DNA from 3 places in the Paenarthrobacter sp. NPDC057981 genome. Region 1 is predicted to be linked to each of the others. Evidence: riboswitches for the same ligand, from Rfam matches in the RefSeq annotation. Region 1 holds a riboswitch; each other region holds the start of a gene.
The links. Region 1 has a riboswitch for S-adenosylmethionine ahead of ACFVSI_RS10140 (aminotransferase class V-fold PLP-dependent enzyme). Riboswitches for the same ligand answer to the same signal wherever they lie in the genome.

Region 1 (4,559 bases):
GGACGCTGCTTCGCCGCAGCGCGGACGACACAGATCCGATTGAACGCGTAGTGGTCGCCAACGCCGACCAACTGGTGGTGGTTGTTGCAGCAGCCAATCCGGAACCACGCACCGGATTCATCGACCGCGCCCTCGTGGCGGCGTACGACGCCGGCATTGAGCCCCTGCTGCTGATCACCAAGGCCGACGTCAAAGATCCCACTGAGTTGCTGGCGAACTACCTCAGCCTCGATTTTCCCGTGATCATCAGCCGCACCGCCGATTCTGAAGCGAGCGGCATCGATGCACGCTCCGATGACGGCTTGTCAGCGCGGTTGGACCGGGATGCGGTGTCCCAACTCCGGTCCTATCTGGGTGGGAAAGTCACCGTCATGCTGGGCCACTCCGGCGTGGGTAAGTCCACCATGGTCAACGCCCTGACCGGAGCTGAACGTGCCACCGGCGGCGTGAACGCAGTGACCGGCCGGGGCCGGCACACGTCCTCGTCAGCCTTGGCCCTCAAATTGGCCGATGCACCGTCCGGAAGTTGGATCATTGACACCCCGGGCATCCGTTCGTTCGGCCTGGCCCACGTGGATCCTGACCGGATATTGCACTCCTTCCCGGATCTCGAGCCTGGAACAGAGACGTGCGACCGCGGCTGCAAGCATGACGCTACCGCTGTGAACTGCGGATTGGATGCGTGGGTCAACGATGGCCATGCGGGACCATCCGGTGTGGCACGCCTTGCGTCCCTGCGACGCCTCCTGGGCGCGGATCCCCGCCTGGAAGCCAAGGAAGCCAAGGAACTGGGCACAGTTAACTGACAGTCATGCCCTGACCTCCCCACCGCCGCGCGCGTTTCAGGATAGTTTGGTGGCATGACCCAACCCGCTTCCACCTACAACGACGACCTGCGCCTTGCCCACGTCCTGGCCGATTCCGTCGACGCCCAGACCATGGATCGCTTCAAGGCCCTGGACCTGCAGATCGAAACCAAGCCCGACCTCACACCTGTCACCGATGCGGACAAGGCCGCTGAGGAAGCCATCCGCGGTCAGTTGTCGCGCTCGCGTCCCCGTGATGCGGTCCTTGGCGAAGAATTCGGCAGCAGCGGTCACGGCTCGCGACGTTGGATCATCGACCCCATCGATGGCACAAAGAACTTTGTCCGGGGTGTTCCAGTGTGGGCAACGCTGATTGCGCTGGTGGACGAAGGCGAACCCGTTGTAGGCGTGGTCAGCGCTCCCGCCCTGGGCAAGCGCTGGTGGGCAGCCAAGGACATGGGCGCCTACATGGGCCGGTCCCTGGCATCGGCAACCCGCCTGAAGGTCTCCAACGTTTCCCGCCTCGCCGATGCCTCCATGTCCTACTCCAGCCTCTCCGGCTGGAAAGAACGTGGAAACCTGGACGAGTTCCTGGGGCTCTCCGAGGACCTCTGGCGCACCCGCGCCTATGGTGACTTCTGGTCCTATTGCATGGTGGCCGAAGGAGCTGTGGACATCGCCTGCGAGCCCGAATTGAATCTTTACGACATGGCCGCTCTTGTTCCCATCGTCACCGAGGCCGGGGGACGCTTTACCTCCCTTGAAGGGGAAGACGGCCCGTTCGGCGGCAACGCCCTTGCCACAAACTCCATTCTGCATTCAGAAGTCCTGAAGCGACTCAACCCCGGATTGGACGACCTCCTTCAGCCTCCGGCCTGACTCCTGCCACCTTTGCGTGTATCGAATATTCGACGGCGGTTGCCCCGGTTTTGGGGCAGCCGCCGCTTTTTATTCGCAGGAACCCACGATTTTCAATCCCACGTAACAAACGGCTTAACAAAACTCCGAGGCTTTGGACCCTTCCACGGACGTGCCTTAGCCTTTTTTACAGGTCACGAGTGCCAGCGCTAAACCCCGGTTAGCTGGCCGGCAACCCTCCATTCGCGGTGGGGTGCCCCGGGTGACGACCCGGCCGGTCCGGAACGGATGCGGCAAGCGCGGATCCCCTGAGGGGGTCCCTCTTGAGTGAGGTCCCATGAGCACTGCCACGTTCAACTCAAACATCATTTCTTCCTTCATCGACGAGTCCCCCACTGCTGCCGCAGCCCGTCCGCTCGCCGCCGTCACCGGCGCGGAACTGCAGGCTCCCTTGATCCAAGGTGGCCACGTCCGCTACGCCAACCTTGACTATGGTGCGTCGGCTCCGGCACTGACGATTGTTTCCGCCTACCTCAACGAGGTCCTGCCCTACTACGCGAGCGTTCACCGCGGGGCTGGATTCGCTTCGCAAATCAGCACGTCGGTCTACGAAAACTCACGGAACATCGTCCGTGAGTTCGTCGGTGGACGTGACGATGACTCCGTGATCTTCACCCGGAACACCACGGACTCGCTGAATCTGTTGGCTGGCTGCCTGCCCCACGTCAATGGCCAGTTCGCTGGCGAGGTCCTGTACTTGGACATTGAGCATCACGCGAACCTCCTGCCCTGGCAGGGAGTCCCGCACCGCAGCGTCGTTGCGGAGTCCACCCTGGCCGGCACCGTAGACAAGATTGAAGCCGAACTGGCCCAGGGCGGTATCAGCCTGCTCGCAGTAACCGGTGCCTCGAACGTCACCGGTGAGATCCTGCCGATTGCCCGGCTGGCCTCCCTGGCGCACCAGTACGGTGCGAGGATCGTCGTGGATGCTGCCCAGTTGGCCCCACACCGCCGCGTCAACATCGCTGAGGCGGACGTGGACTACATCGTGTTCTCCGGACATAAGCTCTACGCGCCGTTCGGTGCAGGAGTCGTTGTTGGTCGCCCGGACTGGCTCGACGCCGGCGTCCCGCACCTGGCAGGTGGCGGCGCTGTCCGTGAGGCCCGCCTGGATTCGGTCAGCTGGGCCACGGGTCCGGCCCGGCACGAAGGCGGCTCCCCCAACGTTCTCGGAGCTGCGACGCTCGCCCGAGCCACCCAGGTCCTCGCTGGCTTGGACGAGGACGCCTGGCACGCTCACGAAGCCGGCATCCGCAGCTACCTCGTTGAGGGCCTGGAAGCCATCGACGGCGTAACGGTCCACCGGATCTTCAGCGACTCCGAGGACACCATCGGCGTGGTCAACTTCTCCGTCGAAGGATTCGACGCAGGGCTGGTCGCCGCGTATCTGGCCGCCGAGCACGGAGTAGGCCTCCGCGATGGCCGTTTCTGCGCGCACCCTTTGCTCAAGCGCCTGGGTCTGCCGTCGGGATCCCTGCGGGCAAGCTTCGGAGTCGGCTCCCGGTTGGAGGACGCCACCAGGTTGCTCGCCGGCATCCAGGAACTCAAGCGCAACGGCTTGGGCTGGGACTACGTTGTTGACGAAGGGCGCTGGGTTCCCGCCAACGACCACCGCAGTTACCCCGAGTGGGCGCCCAATACCCCGGGAACCGCAGGGGCAGCTCCCTGCACTGTCGACTAAAGGGTCACGGTCGGCCGGTAGGCACGGCTGACCAAGCGCGATTCCCGGACCGAGGGTAAATTCGTAGGGTATCTTTTGGCTATCCCGTGAAGGAGTCCCGCGTGTCCCTGCGCACACCCGAAGGCGCTCCCGGCATACCCGGCCCCGCCGGACCCCGTGGACCAAAGCTCCATGCCTCGCGTCGGCACGAGCTAGGCCGGAGCTTCCAGGACGGCGGCGAGCACTACGACCGTGTGCGGCCCGGATATCCGCAGGACTCCGTGGACTGGCTCGTACCCGAGGGGTCCACAACCGCAGCAGATCTCGGCGCGGGTACGGGCAAGTTCACCGCCCTTTTGGCTGGACGCGGACTTGAGGTTGCCGCCGTCGATCCTTCCACCGACATGTTGGAGCAACTGCGCAATGCCTATCCCGACGTTCATGCAGCGGAGGGAACGGCCGAGGCAACAGGGCTGGCGGACTCAGCATTCGACGTCGTCAGCGTTGCCCAGGCCTGGCACTGGTGCGAACCTCTCACAGCGAGCACGGAAATCGCACGAATCCTCCGCCCCCACGGCGTCTTGGGCCTGATCTGGAACCAGTTGGACACTTCGGTTCCCTGGGTCCACCGACTTTCGCGCATCATGCATGCCGGGGATGTCCACAAGCCGGGATTCCGGCCAGTTATCGGCCCGGAATTCCAGGGGTTGGAACGCCACCTCACTGAGTGGGAGGATCCGTTGTCACCGGAAGACATCATGGAGCTGACCAAGTCGCGGAGCTATTATCTGCGCGCCAACGAAGCCACACGGGCCAAAGTCATGGGCAACTTGCAGTGGTACCTTTACGAGCACCTCGGCCACGCTCCCGGCGATACGGTGCAGCTGCCTTACCTGACACAGACCTGGCGGGCATATAACGTCCATGATGCCTTGCCACGGTAGGCTTGGAGTGTGAAGACCAGTACGCCCTCCTCCTCGATCGAGGACTACGTCAAGGTCATTTACTCCTATACGGAGTGGCAGGACAAGCCGATCACGTCCTCGCAGCTCGCCCTGCGCCTTGGCGTCGCCAACTCGTCAGTGTCCGAAATGGTGCGCAAGCTCAAGGACCAAGGCCTGGTTGACCACCAACCCTACAGTGCCATCCGACTGACCCCGGAGGGCATGCGCCTG
Region 2 (4,559 bases), on a different contig from region 1:
GAGCTGGGTATCTTCCTGGATTTCGGTGGTCATTGCTGCTCCTTTAGTAGTTGGGTGATTGGCAAGGTCTAGAGTCCCCAAGCTTCGGCGAGCAACTGGTAGGAGTTCTCGCGGTCGGCGGGGTCGTGGGCAATGGTGGTGATGAGCAGTTCCTGGGCTCCGGTGGCACGTTGGAGGGTGCGCAAGCTTTTGGTGACCTGCCCGGGGTCGCCGACGAACCGGGTGTCAAGGCGGTCCTTGATCAGCTCGGCTGCTTCGGCGTCCAAGGTGAACTCAGCGGCGTCGTCCGGTGAGGGGTAAGGGATGGCACCCTGTCCGCTGCGGATGCCGTGGACCCACTGGGCGTATCCACGGCCGATGCGGCGGGCGCTGAATTCGTCGGGCGCAACCAAGACATCTGCCGAGACGATGACATGCGGTTCCTGCAGCGTTTCCGAGGGCTTGAAGTGGGCACGGTATTCGGCGATCGAGTCCAGCACTGTCGCTGGAGCTACGTGGTAGTTGGCTCCGAACGGCAGGCCCAGCTTGCCCGCGAGCCTGGCACTGGGGCCGGCCGTGGACCCGTGGATCCAGAACTGCGGAGACTGGCCCAGGGCGGGAGTGGCCGTGACTTCCTCACCGTGTTTGGTGCGGTATTCCCCGGTGAAGAAGCCGATGATGTCCTGGACGTCGTTCTCGAAGTTGTCTGTGTCGCCCGGGAACCGACCCAGGAGTTCGCTTTGCAGGCGGAACTTGCGGGGAAGGACTGCGCCGAAAATTGGGCGGGCGGCGGGGACGACGAGACCGTCCACTACGCGCTCCGCCGACTGGTCCGCAGCGGGAGCCGGCTGGCCCGGCGCCGGTTCGCTCGGAGACTTGGGCGGGCCGGAACGGCCAAAACCCAGGTCCAGGCGGTCCGGGAACACCGACGCCAGGGTCCCGATGCTCTCCGCGATCTGCAACGGCCGGTAGTTGCCCAAAAGCGTGGCCGCCGTACCTACCCTGATCGTCTTTGTTGCCGCAGCCACGAGCCCGGCCAGCACATGCGGCGCGGAACCGGCGACGCCGTCATTGAGGTGGTGCTCGGCCAGCCAGTAGCGGGAGTATCCCGCGGCTTCGGCTGCGACGGACAGGGCAACGGTGCTGCGCAGGGCGTCGCCGGAGCTCTGGTTGGCTGACACCGGGCTGAGGTCAAGAACTGACAAGGGGATAACGGAAGGCTTCGGCATGTCACGACACTACGGAGCGGAAGGGGCGCACCAAAGCCCGTTTGTCACCCGGCTCAACTGGACTCAACGCGGCTCAACCCGGCGCAATGGAAGGTCATACGGGCCCGCAGATCCACCGAAAAATGACGAACTTGGCAGCCGCTTGACGCGCTGTTTCCCGCGTTGACGCTTCAAGTCAGGGGCGTTTGTACATTCCTTGGAGCTGCTCCTAGATTCAATTCCAGGTCAAGAGTCAGCGCGCCAAGGACCGGCTCGCGCTGCGGCAACCCTCAGGCATTAAGTGGCGGGGTGCTCCGGAAACAGACCTGGCCGCGACTGCGGCAAGTGAATGTCAACCCGGCCGCGCTGCGGCCTGTGAAAGAGAGAAACATGCCTTCCAAACCTGATTTCCGTTCGCGTGTTGTTGCTTTGGAGCTCGACGGCGATGGAGCCCACCCGGCTGCGTGGCGAAAGGCCCTCCATGATCCGCAGGCACTGTTGGGGGGCCAGCGGATCCGTGAGACTGTCCAGGCAGCAGACATCGCGGGTTTCCATCTGGCAACGTTCAAGGACAGCCGTGTGGTGGATGACGGCACCTCCGGGGTTCCTACCCGTATCGACGCCGTCCAACGCGCAGCTTTCGCCGCACCGATCACCCGCTCCCTGGGGCTGGTTCCGGAAGTGGGAACGCTCTTCACCGAGCCGTTCCACGTCGCCACCCAGCTCGCCAGCCTGGACTACTCTTCCCAGGGACGCGCCGGCTGGTTGGTAAATGCGGACAATTTCGTGGAGGAGGCCCGTTCCGTGGGTCGCGCGCCGCTGTCCCGGGAAGAAACAGCAAGCGAGGCAGCGGACGTGGTCCAGGCCAACCGCAGGCTCTGGGACTCCTGGGAGGACGACGCCGTCATCCGCGACGTTGCCACAGGCCGCTACCTGGACCGCGACAAACTGCACTACGCCAACTTCGAAGGGGAGCGGTTCTCCGTAAAGGGTCCGTCCATCATCCCGCGCCCGCTTCAGGGCCAGCTGGTGGTGTTCGCCCCCACGGAACTGATTCCCGCCGTCGAAGCCGACGTAGCCTTGGTCTCCGCGGACTCCTCCGACGAGCTCGCGCAGGCAGCCCAGGCGGCAACAGCCTCAGGGGCGCAGCGGACGTTGGTCGAGCTCGACGTCGTGCTGGACGCCCGCGGGCAAAGGGCCGCCGAGCGGCTGGCCGAGTTGGATGCCCACGAGCAATGGGTGGGCGGCGCACGCTACGTGGGAGATGCCCGGGGGCTCGTGGAACTCCTCACCGCCCTCTTCGCAGCCACGGACGGCGTTCGCCTGAGGCCGGCCGTCCTCGACATCGATCTGCCGGAACTGGCGTACAAGGTGTTGCCTGGACTGCACGAGTCAGGGCTTGTGACGCCCCCAACGCCGGGCACCACGCTGCGCGAGACCCTCCACCTTCCACGCCCAGTCAACCGCTACGCCGCGGCCTGAAACGCCCGCCAAGAAGCCAGAGAGAGCATCAGATGACCAATCACCACCGCATTGCAGGCAACGGGCAGATCCAGTTCGGAGTCTTCTTCCAGGGCGTCAACCACACCACGGTCTGGAAAGACGAAGCCAGTGGCTCGCAGACCGATTTCGAATCCTTCCGCCGCGTGGCCCAGACCGCCGAACGTGGCCTGTTCACCGCGTTTTTCCTTGGCGAGGGCCTCCGCCTCCGCGAACACCTGGGGAAGATCCACGATCTCGACGTCGCCGGCCGCCCTGACGCGCAGACGGCGTTGGCCGCGCTCGCCGCCATCACCACCAATATCGGCCTGGTGGCTACCCAGAACACCACCTACAACGACCCCGCGGACCTTGCCCACCGCCTCGCCAGCCTGGACCTGTTGTCGGGCGGCCGGGCCGCGTGGAACATCGTCACGACGGACAACGCATGGACCGGAGCCAACTTCAGGCGCGGCGGGTTCCTCAAGCACGAGGACCGCTACGTCCGGGCCGAAGCGTTCGTCCAGACGGCAAAGGCCATTTGGGATTCCTGGGCTGACGGCGCAATCGCCGGGTCCCGGAACGAGCCCCGCTGGCTCCGAGAGGACAGCATCACCCCGGTACAGCGCAAGGACCAGAGCTTCGACGTCGAGATCACTGGCCGCCTTCCGCGTTCCAGCCAACACCACCCCGTCTTGTTCCAGGCAGGCGATTCTCCGGATGGCCGCGACTTCGCGGTCCGGAACGCCGACGTCATCTTCTCCGCCCACCCCGAGCTGGAGGACGCGAAGAAGTTCCGCGAAGACATCGTGGCCAGGACCCTCAAAGCAGGTCGCCCGGCCGATGACGTGAAGATCTTCCCCGGCCAGGAGTTCATCCTGGGTGCCACAGCTGCCGAGGCCGAGGAAAAGCACCAGTGGGTCCGTTCGCAGCAGGTCGGCCCGGAAACCGCGATCGCCTACCTTGAGCAGTTCTGGGGCCGGACCCTCACCGAGTATGACCCGGACGGGCCGCTCCCGGATGTTGACCCCGTGGTCGACGTCACCAATCCCACGCGCGGCAACGCCTTCCACGGCAAGAGCGCCAAGGAACTCGCCGCCCAATGGCGTGCGGAAGCCGAACAGAAGGGCCTGTCCATACGGCAGTTTGTGGCTGCCCGCTCCCGCCTGAACGGCCGTGGACTGGTGGGCTCCTACGACGACGTCGCGGACAAGCTCGCCGAGTACGCCCACACAGGAGCCGTGGATGGCTTCAACATCACCCCTTGGATTGTTCCCTCCGGCCTGGACGACATCGTGAACGAGCTTGTCCCAAGGCTCCAGGACCGCGGCGTTTACCGCACGGAATACGAAGGCAGCAACCTCCGCGAAAACCTCGGCCTCCGCGAGCCCTTCACCCGTCGCGGATCACTCACCAGCACCCAACCCACTGAAAGCGAAAACGTCGCATGAGACTCCCCAAACCTTCCGCAGCCCGCAGCGGAAAGAAGCCCGCCGCCGTCGTCAGCGTCCTGGGAGCCGTTGCGCTCCTGGCCTCCGCGTGCGGTGGAGGGGCCGACGCCGGTGCGCAGCAAAGCGCCGCAGCCTCGCCGGTGGCGGGCGGGAACCTGAATTTCGCGGTCTCCGTGGACCGTGGTTGCATCGACCCGCAGCAGGTAGGCAACAACGACGCGATCGCGATCGCCCGCCAGACCGTGGCCTCGCTGACCGCGCAGGACCCGAAGACCGGCGAAATCGTGCCTTGGCTTGCCGAGAAGTTCGAAAACAACGCGGACGCCACGAGCTTCACGTTCACCCTCCGCACAGGTGCCTCGTATGCCGACGGAACGGCGATTGACGCTGCCTCGGTCAAGACCAACTTTGAAGCCATCAAGGCCCTCGGCGCCAAGGCCAC
Region 3 (4,559 bases), on a different contig from region 1:
TGGTTGAGTTCCACATGAAACGTGGGGTCAGCGGCCACCTTCGCGGCGATGAGCGCGGAAACCGGGCCGGTTCCGATGCTGAAGGTCCCCACTAGAAATCCAAGAGATTCTGCCGGAAACCGCCGTTGCCGTAGCTCGTCCTCAACAGGCCGCGGCGCCGCAGTTCAGGCGTGAGCTTGTCCAGAACGCCATGCACAGTCACGGGATCCACGAAGCCGGAGAACAGAAACCCGTCTCCGCCCACAGCCGAGCCTGTTTCCTCGAGGTAGTCGGCAATCTCTCCCACTGTGCCGATGATCGAGTCTCCCGCACCACCACTGCGTGCCTGCAGGATTTCGCGCAATGTGGATCCGGGAGGGGCGGCCTTGGCGAAATGTTCCAGGGTTCCCTGGTTGCTGTTGGTGCTGAGCTCGGGGAGGGGCTGATCCAGGTCGAACTGCTTGAAGTCGATCACTGAGAGGTAGGAGATGGAGTTTAGCTGGCTGTCTATGTCGCGCTGGGTCAGCTCCCGACGCTGGGCCCGCAGCTCCTCTGCCTCCGCAGTGGAACCCACCACGGTGGGCTTCAGCACAAAAAGTACCTTCACGTCGTCGGGGTTCCTCCCGGCCTTCGCGGCCTCGGCGCGGATGGAATCGCGGTAGGACTTCATACCGTCAACCCCGCGGGCCAAGGCAATGGCAACATCCGCGTGGCCGCCGGCGAACGCCTTGCCTCGTGGCGAAGCACCAGCCTGAACCAGGACAGGTTCCTCGGGCAAAGGCGCTGTGTTCAACGGACCCCGGACTTTGAAGAACTCTCCTTGATGGTTGATGGGGTGCACTTTGCCGTGGTCGGCAAAGACGCCGGCTTCCACGTCCTCGAGCACGGCGCCAGGTTCCCAACTCCGCCACAGCCGCCTGACGACGTCGACGAATTCCTCCGCCTTCTCATACCGGAGGTCGTGTTCGATCTGCTGGTCCAGGCCGTAGTTCTGTGCCGCGAGGTCGCTGCCGGACGTGACTACGTTCCAGCCGAGCTGCCCCTCCGAAAAATGCTGCAACGTTGCCAGCAGCCGGGCCGCGGTGAAGGGCGGGTAAAAGGAAGCGCTGACGGTCGGCACAATCCCGAGGTGTTCGGTGGCGGAGAGCAAGTAGGGCACCAATGCCAGGGGATCGTGCTTTGGAGCAAAGGAGGCATGGGCCAGGGAAACCTCGGCTGTGCCACCGTAGGTGTCGGGCACCGTCAGGGAATCCTCGATGATGAACAGGTCCAGCCCGGATCGCTCAAAGGCCCGGACAGCCTCCTGGTAGAGGGCGGGTTTCTTCCAGTCATAGCCCAAGCTGTAGCCAGGAGTCCCCCAACCCTGCACCCCGAATCCGTGGCCCACGAACCATCCAAAATGAAGCATGGGCTTGAGTGTAGAACTGCTCTGTCCGCTCACCGCGACCTGATTTCACACGAAGTTACAGGGGGTCGTACTGCGTCAATTATGCTCCCGGGAGGTCACATTTGGGGCCTGTCTGCAGCGGCCCGCCCAGGGACCGATTACGCAACATGACGACGGCGGCGCTGTCCCCAAATGCGGCGACGGCGCCTTGGATGTTACGTTTTTCTTGAGTAATGAGCACCAGCGTTAAGCCCTGACTTGCTGGTCGGCAACCCTCTCCCGCGGCGGGGTGCCTCAGGTGACTACTCGGCGTATTCGACACTTCGAACTGCAAGCGTGACTGAGGAGCACCACGAATGCCTGAACCCACTGAAGAAAAACTCGCTTATCGCCTGATCACTGGTCCCGACACCCGTGAATTCTGCGAGCGCATCAGCAATGCCCTAGCAGAGGGCTACGTCCTGCACGGCAATCCAGCAGCCACCTTCAACGGCACCGACGTGATTGTCGCCCAGGCCGTGATCCTGCCTGCCGCCGTCGCCAGTTCCGACGCCGCAGTGGCGAGCGCCGTGGACGAGTTGGAGAACTACGAAGAAGCATTCGAGGGCCACGCATGAGCTACGCAGGTGACCTGACCCCGCACGACGCGTGGGCCAAACTTGAACAAGGCGCCATCCTGGTGGACGTCCGTACTGAGGGTGAATGGGCCCACATCGGCATCCCCGACACCAAGGCCACCGAGAACGATCCCCTGTTCATCCAGTGGAACCTCGCCGGTGGCATCCCGAACTCCCGTTTCATCGAGGAGCTGCAGCAGCAGGCTCCCGAAGCCGACGGCGTGGAGCTGGTGTTCCTCTGCCGCTCGGGCCAGCGCTCAATCGCCGCCGCCATCGCCGCCACGCAGGCCGGATTCACCGCCTACAACGTGCTGGAAGGCTTTGAGGGTGAGCCGGACCGTTATGGCGAACGTACTGTAAACGGCTGGAAGAACCGCGGCCTGCCTACCAACTTGGGGAACGACTAAAAGTGACATTCAATCCTGACGCCGCCGGCTGGAGCCCTGACACCCAGGCCGTCCGCGGTGGACTTGACCGTACCAACTTCCAGGAGACCGCCGAACCGGTTTTCCTCAACTCCGGCTTCGTGTACGAATCCGCTGCCGCTGCGGAGCGCGCCTTCACCGGCGAGGACGAACGCTTCGTCTACTCCCGCTACGGCAACCCGAGCGTGGCCACCTTCCAGGAGCGCCTCCGTCTGCTTGAAGGAACCGAGGCATGCTTTGCGACGGCGTCCGGCATGTCCGCTGTGTTCACCGCCTTGGGTGCCCTGCTGGCTGCCGGCGACCGCGTGGTTGCCGCCCGTTCCCTCTTTGGTTCGTGCTTCGTGATCCTTAACGAAATCCTGCCGCGCTGGGGCGTGGAGACCGTCTTTGTCGACGGACCGGACCTGGAGCAGTGGCGCGAGGCCCTCTCCGAGCCGACCACCGCCGTCTTCTTCGAATCCCCGTCCAACCCGATGCAGGAGATCGTCGACATCGCGGCCGTCAGCGAACTGGCGCATGCCGCCGGGGCGACCGTCGTCGTCGACAATGTCTTTGCCACTCCCCTGCTGCAGCGCTGCGGTGACCTGGGCGCCGACGTCATTGTCTACTCGGGCACCAAGCACATCGATGGCCAGGGACGCGTCATGGGTGGCGCCATCCTGGGCACCAAGGAATTCATCGACGGCCCGGTCAAGCAGCTCATGCGCCACACCGGCCCCTCGCTGTCCTCGTTCAACGCCTGGGTGCTCACCAAGGGCCTTGAGACCATCGGGCTGCGCGTGAACCACAGCTCGGCATCGGCCTTGAAGATCGCCGAATGGCTCGAACAGCAGCCTGCCATCAGCTGGGTCAAGTACCCGCTGCTGAAGTCACACCCCCAGTATGAGCTGGCCACCAAGCAGATGAAGGCCGGCGGGACCGTGCTGACCTTCGAGCTCTCGCCGTCCGGCGGCCGTACTGCCAAGGAATCCGCGTTCGCACTGCTCGATGGCCTGCGCGTCATCGACATCTCCAACAACCTGGGCGACTCCAAATCCCTCATCACCCACCCGGCCACCACCACGCACCGGGCCATGGGTCCGGAGGGTCGTGCGGCCATCGGATTGTCCGACGGCGTGGTCCGTTTGTCTGTGGGCCTCGAGGACGTGGACGACCTCATCCTGGATCTGGAGAAGGCCCTCAAACAGGTCTAACCTTGCTGGCATGAGGCATCCATACCGCCGGGCGGGGGCTGTCATCGTTGCGGGTTCGGTGGTGTGGTTGGCCGGCATTTCGCCAGGTTCGCGCGTGTACCTCATGCGCGAACCGGCTGAGCGCCTGGACGTGCTGATCAACAGCGAGCGCGGATGGGTCATCGGCCATCATTTGGCCGCTGCGGGAACGGCCGCGGTGCCACTCGGCTTCGCGGCCTTTGCCGGTGCGCAATGTCCCGGTGCCTCCAAAACGTGGGCCTCCACGGCTGCTACGGCCTTGCTCGCAGGGGCACCGCTTTTCATCTACAGCCTGAGCCGCCGGGCGTCGGACCTTGAGCGTTTCGCTTCATTCCGGGGATCCAACGCACCGTTCCTCGGTTACTCCTGGCTGCACGTGGCGGGTCTGGCGGCACTGGGAGGCAGCCTCCTGAAGTCCCCCGCCAAACGATGGGTGGGCATCACGGCAGCCGGGGTGGCCGCTGTTTCCGGAGCGGTCCTTGCCACGGCCAAAGACATTCCGCCCCTGGTCTTCTATCTCACTGAAGGGGCCTTGGGCGCATATCTGATGACCTGGGCTGAAGCCCCTGCCGACGCTGAACAGAAGGAAGACTAGGGCCGCCGCACCCTTGTCATCATGGGTGAGGGGTCCCTGGGCCCGGGCTGCGCGCTGCCACGAACAGTCACTTTCGCAGCATGCGCGACGACGGCCGCAAGCGATTCTTCGTCAGGAGGACTCCCGGGCGGGGTGGCCCCGTCGCGGTGCCTCCCGCTGTATCGTGCCGCAGCATCCCGCTGCTCGAGTGCTCCGTTGCCGCGCTCCAAAATCTCCGCAATACCGGACTTGACGAGCGTCAATTCACCTTGGTCATCCAAGACAGGGCTTAGGTAATCCACCAAAGCCCACACCACGTCCGCCGCAGGCTGTGGTCGGAAATCGCCGAAGTCCAGGAGGTCTCCG

Region 2: linked by a shared signal. The riboswitch ahead of ACFVSI_RS04915 (LLM class flavin-dependent oxidoreductase) and the one ahead of ACFVSI_RS10140 (aminotransferase class V-fold PLP-dependent enzyme) in region 1 are both predicted to bind S-adenosylmethionine.
Region 3: linked by a shared signal. The riboswitch ahead of ACFVSI_RS05845 (DUF1737 domain-containing protein) and the one ahead of ACFVSI_RS10140 (aminotransferase class V-fold PLP-dependent enzyme) in region 1 are both predicted to bind S-adenosylmethionine.

The regions. Positions count from the first base shown of each region.
Region 1 is NZ_JBHVQI010000008.1:100,043-104,601, reverse strand. Features, by position in the region: gene ACFVSI_RS10150 (ribosome small subunit-dependent GTPase A) at 1-806, shown strand, start outside; gene hisN (histidinol-phosphatase) at 861-1,685, shown strand; SAM riboswitch class IV at 1,857-1,970, shown strand; gene ACFVSI_RS10140 (aminotransferase class V-fold PLP-dependent enzyme) at 2,002-3,405, shown strand; gene ACFVSI_RS10135 (class I SAM-dependent methyltransferase) at 3,507-4,328, shown strand; gene ACFVSI_RS10130 (metal-dependent transcriptional regulator) at 4,338-4,559, shown strand, end outside.
Region 2 is NZ_JBHVQI010000003.1:45,003-49,561, reverse strand. Features, by position in the region: gene ACFVSI_RS04925 (rhodanese-like domain-containing protein) at 1-33, opposite strand, end outside; gene ACFVSI_RS04920 (LLM class flavin-dependent oxidoreductase) at 69-1,208, opposite strand; SAM riboswitch class IV at 1,432-1,541, shown strand; gene ACFVSI_RS04915 (LLM class flavin-dependent oxidoreductase) at 1,578-2,669, shown strand; gene ACFVSI_RS04910 (NtaA/DmoA family FMN-dependent monooxygenase) at 2,702-4,117, shown strand; gene ACFVSI_RS04905 (ABC transporter substrate-binding protein) at 4,114-4,559, shown strand, end outside.
Region 3 is NZ_JBHVQI010000003.1:235,954-240,512, forward strand. Features, by position in the region: gene ACFVSI_RS05835 (aromatic amino acid ammonia-lyase) at 1-92, opposite strand, end outside; gene ACFVSI_RS05840 (NtaA/DmoA family FMN-dependent monooxygenase) at 92-1,420, opposite strand; SAM riboswitch class IV at 1,596-1,709, shown strand; gene ACFVSI_RS05845 (DUF1737 domain-containing protein) at 1,723-1,983, shown strand; gene ACFVSI_RS05850 (rhodanese-like domain-containing protein) at 1,980-2,390, shown strand; gene ACFVSI_RS05855 (O-succinylhomoserine sulfhydrylase) at 2,393-3,601, shown strand; gene ACFVSI_RS05860 (hypothetical protein) at 3,612-4,214, shown strand; gene ACFVSI_RS05865 (glutamate--cysteine ligase) at 4,211-4,559, opposite strand, start outside.